DNA from 3 places in the Paenibacillus sp. FSL H7-0940 genome. Region 1 is predicted to be linked to each of the others. Evidence: predicted binding sites of a transcription regulator. Region 1 holds the regulator's gene; each other region holds the start of a gene.
What was found. The regulator LexA, encoded in region 1, represses DNA repair genes until DNA is damaged. The targets are predictions, from matches to a motif close to CGAACATATGTTCG.
Positions count from the first base shown of each region.

Region 2: a site for LexA is predicted at 2,477-2,490, ahead of recA (recombinase RecA). Genes of this name have one in related genera too.
Region 3: a site for LexA is predicted at 2,143-2,156, ahead of MHB71_RS08485 (DNA polymerase IV). Genes of this name have one in related genera too.

Region 1 is NZ_CP150280.1:1,603,891-1,608,397, forward strand. Features, by position in the region: gene MHB71_RS07125 (aldehyde dehydrogenase) at 1-1,143, shown strand, start outside; gene lexA (transcriptional repressor LexA) at 1,249-1,875, opposite strand; gene MHB71_RS07135 (LysM peptidoglycan-binding domain-containing protein) at 2,173-2,550, shown strand; gene MHB71_RS07140 (DUF896 domain-containing protein) at 2,646-2,855, shown strand; gene MHB71_RS07145 (hypothetical protein) at 2,981-3,490, shown strand; gene MHB71_RS07150 (HAD family hydrolase) at 3,519-4,310, shown strand.
Region 2 is NZ_CP150280.1:3,089,550-3,094,056, reverse strand. Features, by position in the region: gene MHB71_RS13480 (YajQ family cyclic di-GMP-binding protein) at 1-45, shown strand, start outside; gene pgsA (CDP-diacylglycerol--glycerol-3-phosphate 3-phosphatidyltransferase) at 365-952, shown strand; gene MHB71_RS13470 (competence/damage-inducible protein A) at 1,060-2,316, shown strand; gene recA (recombinase RecA) at 2,560-3,624, shown strand; gene MHB71_RS13460 (regulatory protein RecX) at 3,907-4,507, shown strand, end outside.
Region 3 is NZ_CP150280.1:1,900,678-1,905,184, reverse strand. Features, by position in the region: gene MHB71_RS08495 (beta-glucoside-specific PTS transporter subunit IIABC) at 1-421, shown strand, start outside; gene MHB71_RS08490 (glycoside hydrolase family 1 protein) at 435-1,895, shown strand; gene MHB71_RS08485 (DNA polymerase IV) at 2,182-3,420, shown strand; gene MHB71_RS08480 (YolD-like family protein) at 3,417-3,764, shown strand; gene MHB71_RS08475 (hypothetical protein) at 3,766-4,134, shown strand; gene MHB71_RS08470 (radical SAM protein) at 4,499-4,507, shown strand, end outside.

The sequences.
Region 1 (4,507 bases):
AAATCAGAGGCGGAAGCTTACGGTTCCGAGATTCGCATTGTTCTGGGTGAACTGGATTTTGCATTAGAACACCTGCAGGAATGGGCTGCACCAAAACAAGTCCCAACCAATTCGGCTATGCCGGATGGGGTGAGTACCATTTACCCTGAACCATACGGAGTGGCTCTTATTATTGCACCTTGGAACTATCCTTTCCAACTGGCCTTTGGTCCACTGATTGGAGCAATTGCAGCCGGTAACTGTGCAGTTATCAAGCCTTCTGAATTAACACCAGCGGTATCTCGTCTGACATATGATCTGATTCAGGAGATCTTCCCTCAGGAGTATATCGCCGTTAGGGAAGGGGAAGTTGAAGCCAGTACAGCATTGTTGAAAGAGAAGTTTGATTATATTTTCTTCACAGGAAGCACAGGTGTTGGTCGCATTGTTATGAAGGCAGCTGCGGAGCATTTGACTCCTGTAACCCTGGAGCTAGGGGGCAAGAGTCCTGCTATTGTCCATAACGATGCAGAACTGAAGCTGGTGGCCCAGCGTATTGTTCGTGGTAAGTTCCTGAATGCAGGCCAAACATGCGTCGCTCCGGATTACTTGCTTGTGCATGAACAAGTTCATGATGAACTGATCAATCTGATTGGCGCAGAGATCAAAGATAAATTTGGGGACGATGTGTTACAGAACGCTGATTTCCCGCATATTGTTAACTCGCGTAACTTTGATCGGTTGTCGAAATTCCTAACAGATGGCAAAACGCTGATTGGTGGACGTTCTGTACGAGAGCAGTTGCTCATTGAGCCGACTGTACTTGGAGATGTGAACTGGGAATCAGCTGTCATGCAAGAAGAGATCTTTGGTCCGATTCTTCCTGTATTTACGTACAGTGACCTGAATCCTATGCTAGATGAGATTGTTCGCCGGCCAAAACCATTGGCGCTATATCTCTTCACACAGGATGAGCAGCTGCAGGATCAGGTTCTGAATCAAGTATCCTTCGGTGGGGGATGTATTAATGACACACTTTCTCATATGACTTCACACTACCTCCCGTTTGGTGGTGTAGGAGAGAGCGGTATGGGCTCATATCACGGACAACAGAGCTTTGATGTGTTCTCGCATCACAAGAGTGTTCTGAAACGCAGTGAATAATTAGCCGCTAAAATAACAAAAACATGAAAAAAAGAGGTTGTCCTGTTGATCAGGATAACCTCTTTCGTATTTCATTACATCTAGTTTTGTTACTCAAGTTAAATATTAATGAATATCTCGGAAAAGGCCAATGACTTTACCCAGAATACTAACATGTTTCAAACGTAAAGGTTCGAAGGTCGCATTCTCCGGTTGAAGGCGAATATGATCTTTCTCTTTATAGAACGTTTTCACTGTAGCTTCATCGTCTTCAGTCATTGCAACGACGATATCACCGTTATCAGCAGTTTGCTGTTGACGGACAATAACGTAATCTCCGTTAACGATTCCAGCTTCCACCATGCTATCTCCGACTACCGAAAGCATAAACACTTTCTGTTCGCCTACATAATGTGTAGGAAGAGGGAAGTAGTCTTCAATGTTCTCGGTTGCAGTGATTGGAACCCCGGCTGTAACCTTACCAACAACAGGAATACGTGCAACGCTATGAGCAAATTGATGAGAATGCTCAGATTCTTCTTGGCTCAAAAGCTCAATGGCTCTTGGCTTGGTAGGGTCGCGTCGGATCAAACCTTTTTTCTCCAAACGATCCAAATGTCCATGTACTGTTGAGCTGGAAGCCAGTCCAACCGCTTCACCAATTTCCCGTACGGAAGGAGGATACCCCTTCAACCGGACTTCATTTCGTATAAACTCCAGAATAGCCTGCTGCCTGCTGGATATCTTCGACATACCGTATCAACCCCATTTTAGTAACGTTTGGGAAAATTATAACATAGAACCTCCGTTCGTACAAACATAAGTTCTAAATAAAATAGCATTAAATCAGTGTTTTTTAGCTTATAGAACAGAAATTGTCCAAAAGTCAGAGCATAATACTGCAAATGTTTTGCAAAAGTACTTGAAATAAGATATTGCTCCTTCTAAAAAATAAGCGAACAATTGTTCTAAAAATCTATTGAACAAAACAAGTGTTCGTGTTATATTGATTTCAACAGATAGGAACAAACGTTTGGAGGCGGGTATTTAATGAGATATTCTACTTATCAAAGCATTTATGAACCAATCAATTCGGAACTGGTGAAGTCTAACATAGGGAACTACAAGAAGGTTTTAGCGCGTTTCAAGATTTCTTCATGGATGTTAAAGGTAGTCATTACCTCTATGATTATATTTATTGGATGCAGCACCGTTTTAACTGTATTTGCAGGCAATGAGAATGATGTTCTGCCTGGAGGAAAGATAGCTGTTTCACAAGGGGAAACATTATGGAGTATTTCTTTGGAACATAAACCGACGAATATGGATACACGTATATATATAGAAGCAATTAAGAAAGTGAATCAACTTCATACAACTTCCATCCAAGTGGGACAAGTACTAGCTCTACCGCAATTTGCAGAATAAAATGCACATCAATGAGTGTTAGCGCGTGTCAGCTTGACAAGCAGCCTTTATAATGGCAAAGTTAATATGACTTTGTATTTTTGGAGGGGACAAGCTTGGATATAGATAGTCTGGTAGCACGCATTAACGAATTGGCTCGTAAGCAAAAGTCCACTGGATTGTCGGAGGAAGAGCTTGCTGAACGTGCCGAGCTAAGAGAGATTTATTTGAGTAATATTCGCAGCAATTTCAGACAACAACTGGATACCATTGAGATTGTTGATGATGAGAATGACAAAGGCCACCAAGGCAAACTCAAACACTAACGAAACCTAATGATATCATTATGATATTTAGGTTTCTTCCTGTTATTTTGAGTGTGCAATTTATAGGGGGAAATGTTGGTTTGCAATTATGTAAGCCGATACAAAGACACATAAGGGGGATTCTCATGTCGCGTTCGTTCGAGAGAACGGTTAAGAAAAATTCCAAGCAGTTAAATCAGCAACGCAAAAAAAGTGGTCAACCAATCACAGGTACACCAGGTGAAGAAGTCTTTAAGGGACGCAGTCTTTTGTTCCCTATATTTTTGATTGGTCTCGCCTTTTTGTATCTGTTTATGAGCACGTTCCTTGTGCAGGCTCCAATGACAACTTGGGACTGGGTGACCATGCTGCTTTACGTATTTTTGGCAGTCATCTTCCTGCTTCGTCGTCCATACATCAAGATTAGCAGTAATCGGATTATAACGACGAAGGGTAATCGTGAACGTTCAATTGGGGTTGACGATATCGTCAAATTCAGAATTGAACCAGGTACAGTTGTTATCGAACATAACAGTCGCGGGAAAAGATGGGTGTTCACCAAGTTATTGAACCGTTACGATACAGATGCGATTGCAGAACGTTTGCTGAAGTTTGCAAAAGCACACCAGATCACCGTGGAAACCGTCGAAAAGTAATTATTGCATAAAGGGGTAGATGATCGGAATGGCGTTAAAAGCGATTTTGTTCGACCTAGATGATACTTTATTATGGGATGAGCGTAGTGTTCGAGAAGCTTTTCATGAGACTTGTCTAATCGCAGCGAAAGAGACTGGGGTTAAACCAGAAGAACTTGAAGAAGCTGTTCGTAATGAGGCACGTGGACTGTATGAATCATATGAAACCTTTCCTTTTACTAAAATGATTGGAATCAATCCGTTTGAAGGCCTTTGGGCTAACTTTACTGGTGGGGATCAACCTGAGTTCCGTCAGTTGGAACAACTTGCTCCAGTTTACCGTAAAGAATCCTGGCGTCGTGGCTTGTTGAAGTTGGGTATAGATCGGGAAGATCTTGCTGAACAACTTGCCGAGCAGTTTGGAGTAGAACGGAGATCCAGACCTCATGTATACGAAGAAACGATGGATACCTTGCGTCAGTTACAAGGAAAGTACAAACTGTTGCTGTTAACGAACGGTTGTCCTGCTTTGCAACAAGAGAAGTTGGATGGTGTACCTGAATTAACTCCTTTCTTTGATAAGATTATTATCTCGGGTAACTTCGGAAAAGGAAAACCAGATCCGTCGATATTTGAACATGCTTTGAGTAAACTGGGTGTTAAACCCGAAGAGAGCATGATGGTTGGAGACAAGTTAACGACTGATATTCGTGGTGCTTTATCATCAGGCATCCAATCCGTATGGATTAACCGTGAGCATAAGACCAACAACGAAACGTATGCGCCTGACCATGAAATAACACATTTATCGGAATTAAATCAGCTTATTGCTAATTTCTAAGCAGATCAGCTTTAACATCTTTCCTCAGCACACCCTGAAACATTGGAAGCTTCAATGAACGATGATGTCGTTCTTGAAGTTACTAATGTTTTTTTTATTTGAGCTTGTTGAGTAAATTACCTTGTTAAAAGAGATCTCCACATTTTTTGCTAAAAGTTATTGAAATTAGAGGGAAGCTGGATTAGAATATAACTAAC
Region 2 (4,507 bases), 1.5 Mb from region 1:
GGTGCTAACCTGCCTCTGGATTTGCAATATACAAATTTCAAGTAATAAGGCCTTTTTGTAGCAAAAGTGTTTTTTGACACGGTATTGGGCGTATATTATACTAAGTGTGCATTGCTGGCAGTCAAGCATCAAGTCCAGTCCTCATCGTTTGCTGACTTTGTGAAAAGCAGTACATCTTCTGGAAGTCACCGGAACGTTTAAAGCGTTTTGCTTTTGAGCGGTTGACTTTATTTTTTGCGTTTCTACATAGTGGGATCATGTTAATATGGATTGACATTGAAACTGTACATTTCATGTTCCGGATGATGATAACGGGATTATGATGATTGTTTGGAGTAATGGAGGATATGAGGGAGGGCGTCTTGTGAATTTACCCAACCGGATTACGCTTGCACGAATTTGCTTAATCCCTTTTTTGATGGTGTTCCTGCTCGTGGATTTTCCATTTTATCCAGAGCCGTTGCAGCTTGGAAGCTTGTCGCTTCCGTATAATCAACTGATTGCTGCTGTTATTTTTATCATCGCCGCAAGCACAGATGGAATTGACGGATACCTTGCGCGGAAAAATAACATGGTTACCAATCTGGGGAAACTGCTCGATCCACTCGCAGACAAGTTGCTGGTTACTGCAGTTTTGATCTCGCTTGTGGAGATGGGCAAGCTGGATTCCTGGATTGCAGTTGTGATTATTAGTCGTGAATTCGCAGTTACCGGCTTGCGTCAAATTGCATTGCTGGATGGTTCGGTTGTTGCCGCTAGTGCTTGGGGCAAGCTGAAGACTGTAGTGCAGATTGTGGCGATTGTGCTGTTGCTGTTGAACAATTTCCCGTTTTCATACACGGGTATTCACGTCGATATTATCGCGGTATGGGCAGCAGCGCTTATTACCATCTGGTCGGGTATCGATTACTTTATCAAAAACAAAAATTTGCTTCATTTAACAAAAGCATAATGGTTTGTTCTTAAATGGGTAATCATGAAGGAAGCATTGGGTCAGGGGCAATAGGAAATTATCCTATTGCCCTTTGATCACTCACCACGTGTACAGGAGGATGCTCAATGAAGGCAGAAATCATTGCAGTTGGCACAGAGCTACTGCTTGGACAAATCGTCAATACCAATGCCAGATACCTATCCCGTGAATTGGCTGCGATGGGGATCGATGTATATTTCCAAACGGTGGTTGGGGATAACCTGAACCGACTTAGTGAAGCTATTCGCATTGCGCAGAGCCGTGCAGACGTTATTTTATTTTCCGGTGGCATCGGACCTACCCAAGATGATCTGACCAAGGATGCGCTCGCAGCTGTTCTTAACCGGAAACTGCATACAGATCGAATGGCAATGGACAAAATTGAGAGCTTTTTCAGAGATCGTAATGTGGATATGACAGAGAATAACCGACGTCAGGCGATCGTTATTGATGGCGGAACACCTCTGGCCAATGAAACGGGCCTTGCGGCAGGAAATGCGATTTCTGACAATGACAAATATTATGTTGTGATGCCTGGACCACCTAAAGAGTTGATTCCAATGTTTGAACAGGAAGTCAAACCTTGGCTGTTCCAGCATGTACTCACAGAAGAGATGCCGATCTATTCCCGAATGCTCAAATTCGCAGGTATTGGTGAATCTGCTCTGGAAGATCGACTTCTGGATCTGATTGACGCGCAGACAGACCCTACGATTGCTCCTTACGCGAGCGAAGGCGAAGTTACGGTACGCGTCTCCACAAAGGCTGCGAGTGAGGGAGAGGCGAAGCTGAAGCTGGATGCGATGGAGGTTCAGATTCGGGAGCGTTTGACAGAACATCTCTACGCGAACGAGGATGTGCCTATAGAGTACACGATTGTAACCATGATGTCTGACATGGGGCTGACGCTCAGCGCTGCTGAGAGCTGTACAGGAGGGCTTGTCATGCAAAGTCTGACCTCTATACCCGGAAGTGCGTCAATGCTCAAAGGTGGAATTGTTTGTTACTCCAATGAAATTAAAGAAAAGCTGCTGAATGTGCCTCATGATTATCTGGAAGGTGAAGATGCACCTGGGGCGGTAAGTCCTGAGGTTGCAAAAGTGCTTGCTGAGCAGATTCGCATGATTGGCGATGCTGATTTTGGCTTGGCTGTTACCGGTGTAGCTGGACCGGGATATTCGGAACGCAAACCACCCGGACTTGTCTTCATCGCTCTTGCTGAACGTGGAAAAGAGACGGAAATTCATGAGCTGCGTATTAATGGTAATCGCGAGACGGTTCGCATTCGTTCAGCCAAAGCGATTCTCTATCGCTTATGGCAAAAACTTGTGGCGATGGATTGATTAGTTAATAGCTTCGATTGCATTTACAGTTCCAAGCAAGTATAATTAAGGAAGACGGAAGAACCGTAGAATTAGGCTTTACAGCCTTGTTTACGGTTCTTTTTTCTGTTTAATGGAAAGTTTCCTTGAGGAAGAGGCGCCTCGGCCTTTACAAAAAAAACGAATGTATGTTCGAAAAAAAGCTTGGCAAACGTGTTAAAACAAGGTATCATTATCTTATAAACAGTAAAGGGTGTGAGCTTATTGTCAGACCGTCGTGCCGCGCTTGATATGGCGCTCCGTCAAATAGAGAAGCAATTTGGTAAAGGATCCATCATGAAACTGGGTGAGTCCACTCATATGAATGTGGAAATTATTCCCAGTGGTTCCTTGGCTTTGGATATTGCATTAGGAACAGGCGGCTTGCCTAAAGGCCGTATTGTTGAAATATATGGACCTGAATCCTCTGGTAAAACAACCGTAGCATTGCATGCTATCGCTGAAGTACAAAGAGCGGGTGGACAAGCTGCATTTATCGATGCCGAGCATGCTCTTGACCCGCAATACGCAAGCAAACTTGGTGTTAATATTGATGAATTGCTTCTGTCTCAGCCAGATACGGGTGAGCAAGGGTTGGAAATTGCAGAAGCTCTTGTACGCAGTGGTGCAGTAGATATCGTCGTTATTGACTCTGTAGCCGCATTGGTTCCAAAAGCAGAGATTGAAGGCGAAATGGGCGATTCACACGTTGGTTTGCAAGCGCGTTTGATGTCTCAGGCGCTGCGTAAACTGTCTGGTGCAATCAGCAAATCCAAAACAATCGCAATCTTCATTAACCAGCTTCGTGAGAAAGTCGGTGTTATGTTTGGTAACCCGGAAACAACACCTGGTGGTCGTGCTCTGAAGTTTTATTCCACAGTACGTCTGGATGTGCGTCGTATTGAGAGTATCAAATCAGGCAATGACATGATTGGTAACCGTACTCGTATTAAAGTTGTGAAAAACAAAGTGGCACCTCCGTTTAAACAAGCGGAAGTGGATATCATGTATGGCGAGGGTATCTCGAGAGAAGGCAGTATCATTGACATTGGTACAGAGCTGGACATCGTTAATAAAAGTGGTGCATGGTATTCCTACGAAGGCGAGCGTTTAGGACAAGGTCGTGAGAACGCAAAGCAGTTCATGAAAGAGCATAAAGATATTGCTGACATCATTGAACAAAAAATTCGTGTAGCCAGTAACTTGGTTACTGCAGTTCCTGCGCCAACGAGTGAAGAGCAACAAAAAGAAGCAGCAGAAGAACAAGAATTGTTTGAAATCAACGAGTAATCTCTCAAAACCTCCCTTGTAGGGAGGACCCTGAGGGTGTTCCCCATTGGACTCCGTAAACTTATCTGATTGAGCTTGGATCAATCTGGATAATGGATTGTAGTGGGAGTACTCGTGCTGTCTAACAGCCCCTGTCCCAATGGACAGGGGCTGTTAGCACGCTAACTGTGGAGTAAAGGCCGGGCAGAGTTCCCGGTCTTTTGTATTATTGGTGTTCTTTGTCTTATCTGAAGGTGTGTTTGGCGTAGTCAGAATGAAAATGTTATGAAAGGGGAGACCAGAATGGATCAACATGACGAGGATTTATATGAAGAAGCAGAACAGGATGGCCTATCCCAATTTCCGGACAACGAAGAACTTATTATTACACGTGTAGAACGAACGAAGAGCAGGCAAGCTCGTTATCGAATCACTTTTGGCATCCACTCCATTACGGTTCTTGAAGATGTGATGATTAAATACAGGATGACTCAAGGTAATACGTTTATGAAGAAGGATCTGGAAGATATCATTCTAGCTGACGAGCGACAGCGGACGTATGCACAGTCTCTGCGTTTTTTGGAGCATAAGCCACGTACGCGCCATGAATTAAGTCAGAAACTTCGTCAGAAGGAGTTTGCTGCACCTTTGATTGAAGAGGCGCTGGATCGGCTTGAGCGGGAGAACCTGGTGGATGACGATCTATTTGCGAAGGAATGGACAAGACAGCGTATGGAGGGCAAGCGGAAGGGAAAACTGTGGATAAGGCAAGAGCTGCGTCAAAAGGGCATTGCCAATGATCTCATTGTTGAGGCACTAGAAAGGATAAGTACAGATGCGGAATTTGAGACTGCTTTGAGTGCCGGACGAAAAAAATGGAATCAGGTCAAAGGGGACGTCAAAG
Region 3 (4,507 bases), 300 kb from region 1:
TCGAGTTCTAGAGTTATCAACAATAAAGGACGAAGCCTTTGCAACTGGAGCTATGGGAAAAGGGATCGCCATTGAACCTACAATTGGAAAGCTTGTTTCACCAGCCGATGGTGTCATATCCGCGGTATTCCCTACCTTCCACGCAATTGGTATTAGCTCGAATAATGGCGCTGAACTCCTCGTTCATATCGGCATGAACACGGTGAAGCTGAAAGGTGAACATTTCAAGGTGCATGTACAAGAAGGTGATGAAGTAAAAGCTGGGGATTTACTTATCGAATTCGATACAGATGCAATAGCCGCCAAAGGTTATGATCTGACTACACCTATTATTGTTACGAATTCAGATGACTTTACAGATGTAATTGGTATAGACAAACCATCGATTACGATCGGGGAAAAACTAATTAAGATCATATAAGGAGGAATTTCCAATGAAGAACACAACCGTATTCCCAGACTCTTTTATGTGGGGCGGCGCAACAGCGGCGAATCAATACGAGGGTGCCTGGAACATTGATGGTAAAAAAGCAAGTACAGCAGATATGATGACGGGTGGAACGCATACTATTCCAAGACGGATCACTAAACACATTGAGGAGGGTGTAAACTATCCTTCCCATGAGGCAGTAGACTTTTACCATCATTACAAAGAAGATATCCGTCTGTTTGCAGAGATGGGCTTTCGATGCTTCAGAATGTCCATTGCTTGGTCCAGAATATTCCCCAACGGGGACGATGTAACGCCAAATGAAGCAGGACTTCAATTTTACGACAAGGTGTTCAGTGAACTGAAAAAGTATAATATTGAACCTATCGTTACGATCTCACATTACGAAGCTCCGTTTGCGCTAACAGAGAAATTCAATGCCTGGGCTTCCAGAGAGATGATCGACTGCTACGTACGGTATTGTGAGACCATTTTCACCCGTTACAAGGATGTCGTGAAGTACTGGATTACATTTAATGAGATCAATAGTTTAATTGTTCCAGCAGGTGCATATATAGCAGGGGCATTATTAGTTGATGATAGTGGTGTATTTAACAATACGGTTGTGGATAGTACGCAATTAAGATTCCAGGCTTTACATCATCAATTTATAGCAAGTGCAAAAGCTGTCAAACTTGCTCATGAGATTAATCCGGCGCTCCAAATCGGTTGTATGATTAATTATAGTCATGGTTACGGAAGTACATGTAAACCGGAAGATATGTTGAAGGCTCTGAGAATGGATCAGATTAACAATATGCTGAGCAGCGACGTGCAAGTTAGAGGGGAATACCCTGACTTTGCCAAAAGATATTTTAATGAGAACAATATTCAGATTGAGATGGCAGAAGAAGACGTAGAAGTGCTAAAACAAGGCTGTGTTGATTTCTATAGCTTCAGCTACTACAAGTCTCATGTAGTGGGTACCCGCCCAGAAGGTGATGAGACCCAGGGGAATGTCTTTGGTGGATTCAAAAATCCTTATTTGAAGGCAAATGATTGGGGATGGCAAATCGATCCAGTTGGACTTCGTTACGTACTCAATCATGTGTACGATCGGTATAGAATCCCTGTAATGATCGTTGAAAATGGTCTGGGAGCGGTTGATATCATCGAAGAGGATGGCTCTATCCATGATACGTATAGAATCAATTTCCTACGAGATCATATCGAACAAATGAGAGAAGCTATCCTCGATGGCGTTAATCTTATCGGCTACACGGCTTGGGGTTGCATCGACATCGTTAGTGCCTCAACTGGCGAAATGGAGAAACGCTACGGATTCATTTATGTAGATAAGGATAACGAGGGCAGTGGTACCCTGAAAAGAAGTAAAAAGAACAGTTTCCACTGGTATAAAAAGGTGATTGAATCCAACGGGGAAAGATTGGATTTGGAAATATAATTTGCAATCGAACGAAAGATGATCCAATCTTTAAATTCCATCAAATAGACCAAGTACTTATCACTTTGTGAGACAAGTACTTGGTTTTTTGTGCATCAATAATAAAACTAAAAATTAATTATTTGGATGGCTAAAGTGGCTGACAATATCCAGTCTACAGTTCATTATGGTGTCCTAGGTTTTTCAAAATCTAAATATAAATATTTACCTCTTGCATAAAGAACGTGTGTTCGGTCTATAATATATACAAACATACGTTCTCAAATGTACAGGAGTGATTTCAGTGTTGGCTAAGCAGCGAACTATTATGCTCATCGACATGCAGTCGTTTTATGCTTCAGTCGAAAAGGCAAAAATGCCTCAATACAAAAATAGACCATTAGCTGTTGCGGGAGACCCCGCAAGACGCTCTGGAATTATCCTTGCCGCTTGTCCACTAGCCAAAGCGAAGGGTGTGTCTACCGCGGAACCACTCTGGCAGTCTCTTCAGAAGTGCCCTGAACTGATCATTGTGAGACCACACATGCAAGAATATATCGAAGTATCCACTCAAATCATGTCCATTATTGAAGAGTTCACCGATCTGGTCGAACCGTACAGTATAGACGAATTATTCGCTGATTTTACAGGGTCTATGCATCTATTCGGTAATGATCCAGTCGATTTGGCCAAGCAAATTCAAGACAAAATCTATAATGAAACAGGCGTTTACGCGAGAGCTGGCATTGGTGAAAACAAAATCATCAGTAAATTATGTTGCGATATGATCGCTAAAAAAGCAGAGGGGGGCATTTTCCACTTAAAAAAAGAGGAGTTACACCTCCATATTGGAGATAGGCCCATCCGCGATATGTGGGGGATCGGCTCCAGAATGGAAAAACATCTGTGGAAGATGGGCATCCGAACCATTAGAGACCTGGCGAATACGCCTCTTTCCAAATTAAGAAGTAAGTGGGGGGTTAATGGAGAAGTCATTTGGCGAGTCGCAAATGGACTCGACAATTCGCCGGTAACCGTCAGCACGCACAGTACACAAAAAGATATTGGAAACGGAATGACCCTACCTAGAGATTTCACAGAGGCTTGGGAGATCGAAGTGGTTATTCTCGATATCTGCACAGAAGTATGCAGAAGAGCCCGCAAAAAGGGACTGATGAGCAGTGTCGTATCCGTAAGTGTATCTGGAGCGGATTTTGACCACCCCACTGGTTTTCACAGGCAGGTTAAACTGTCTGATCCTACAAACATAACCGTTGATGTATGCAAGATAGCCAAACGCATATTTCATCAACACTGGGATGGGCAACCTGTGCGCCGTGTAGGCGTATCCCTGTCTCAATTATCCAACGCGGATACATATCAACTATCTTTTTTTGATGATCAAGAGCAGAAACGGGCCATTGATCAGGTGATGGACGACATTAAGGATCGATTTGGCGACATTGCCATTCTACGAGCAAGCTCCATTACGGCTGCGGGTCAAGCGATCGATCGAGCATCTAAAATTGGGGGGCATTATAAATGAGCAAAAAACTGGAGGCCAATGGATTATGGGAATCGAGCCGCATGATGCTTCCTCAACATAAAGAACGAATTATACAGCATCGTACTCAAGTTCATTATCTAACGAAACCGCTGATCCATGAAGATGAGTGGGAGATTATTACACAAAATATAGATATGTCGCTCAATTATACATTGCAAGCCACCTTTGAAATATTTACTGAGTCAGGCAATCGGGATATACACGGGATCGTCACTTCAGTCAGTACCTTTGGAAAGAAAATCAAAATTGAAATGGAGAATGGATTTGAATGGGTCGATTTTGATCAATTGGTCGCTGTAAAACTTGAAGAAGGAGGCGTGTAAAGTGCGACAGACTTTCGAGGAACTTTCACTCGTGAAGAGGGTGGTAGAGCTCCCTTATCTTTTAGGTGCTCTGGAGGTAGATAAACATAAAATATACGCTTCAAACTTCAAAATGAAATCTGTGTATGTTGACTACCTGGACGGTACCCAAAAGAAAATTGCTTTAGAAATGTACAAATCAAAACAAAGGCTAAAGGAACATCATATTAAAATCATAGATGAAGTGAGATCTGAGCTGAGTTTAACGGTAGATTATTCGGTGAGAGGTTACATTCATAAAATGACATTATTATGGAGCAAAGTGAAAGTGGATGTAACCTTAATGCTTACCGAACATATGAACGTTGATATTACTGATTTGCTCAAATGAACATAGAAAATAAGAGTCTAACTTATGGGTGCGGCAACAAATACGAGCAGATCTTTCGGTAAACCGGGAATCACAAAAAAGATAAATAAAGAGGCAGAGTAAACTATGTTTGGATGTCAAAGATAAAAAACTTCATTATTATAAATCTGCCCCTGTATTCAGTAAGGACATTCAAAAGAAAAGCCACGAAGGAGGAGGAATAGCAGCAGGTTTAAGACAGTCGAGAAATCAGTAGGATGCCCAATTTCCCGGTTCGCTTGTGGGACGTAATTTTCAAGTCGTCATTTCAAGTAGCATGAGAAATTTTAAGATAAAACTCAAGAGGAGAAGTGGGCGTAAAAGTAATTGAGGGGATGGTAGCGTCATGCCAATT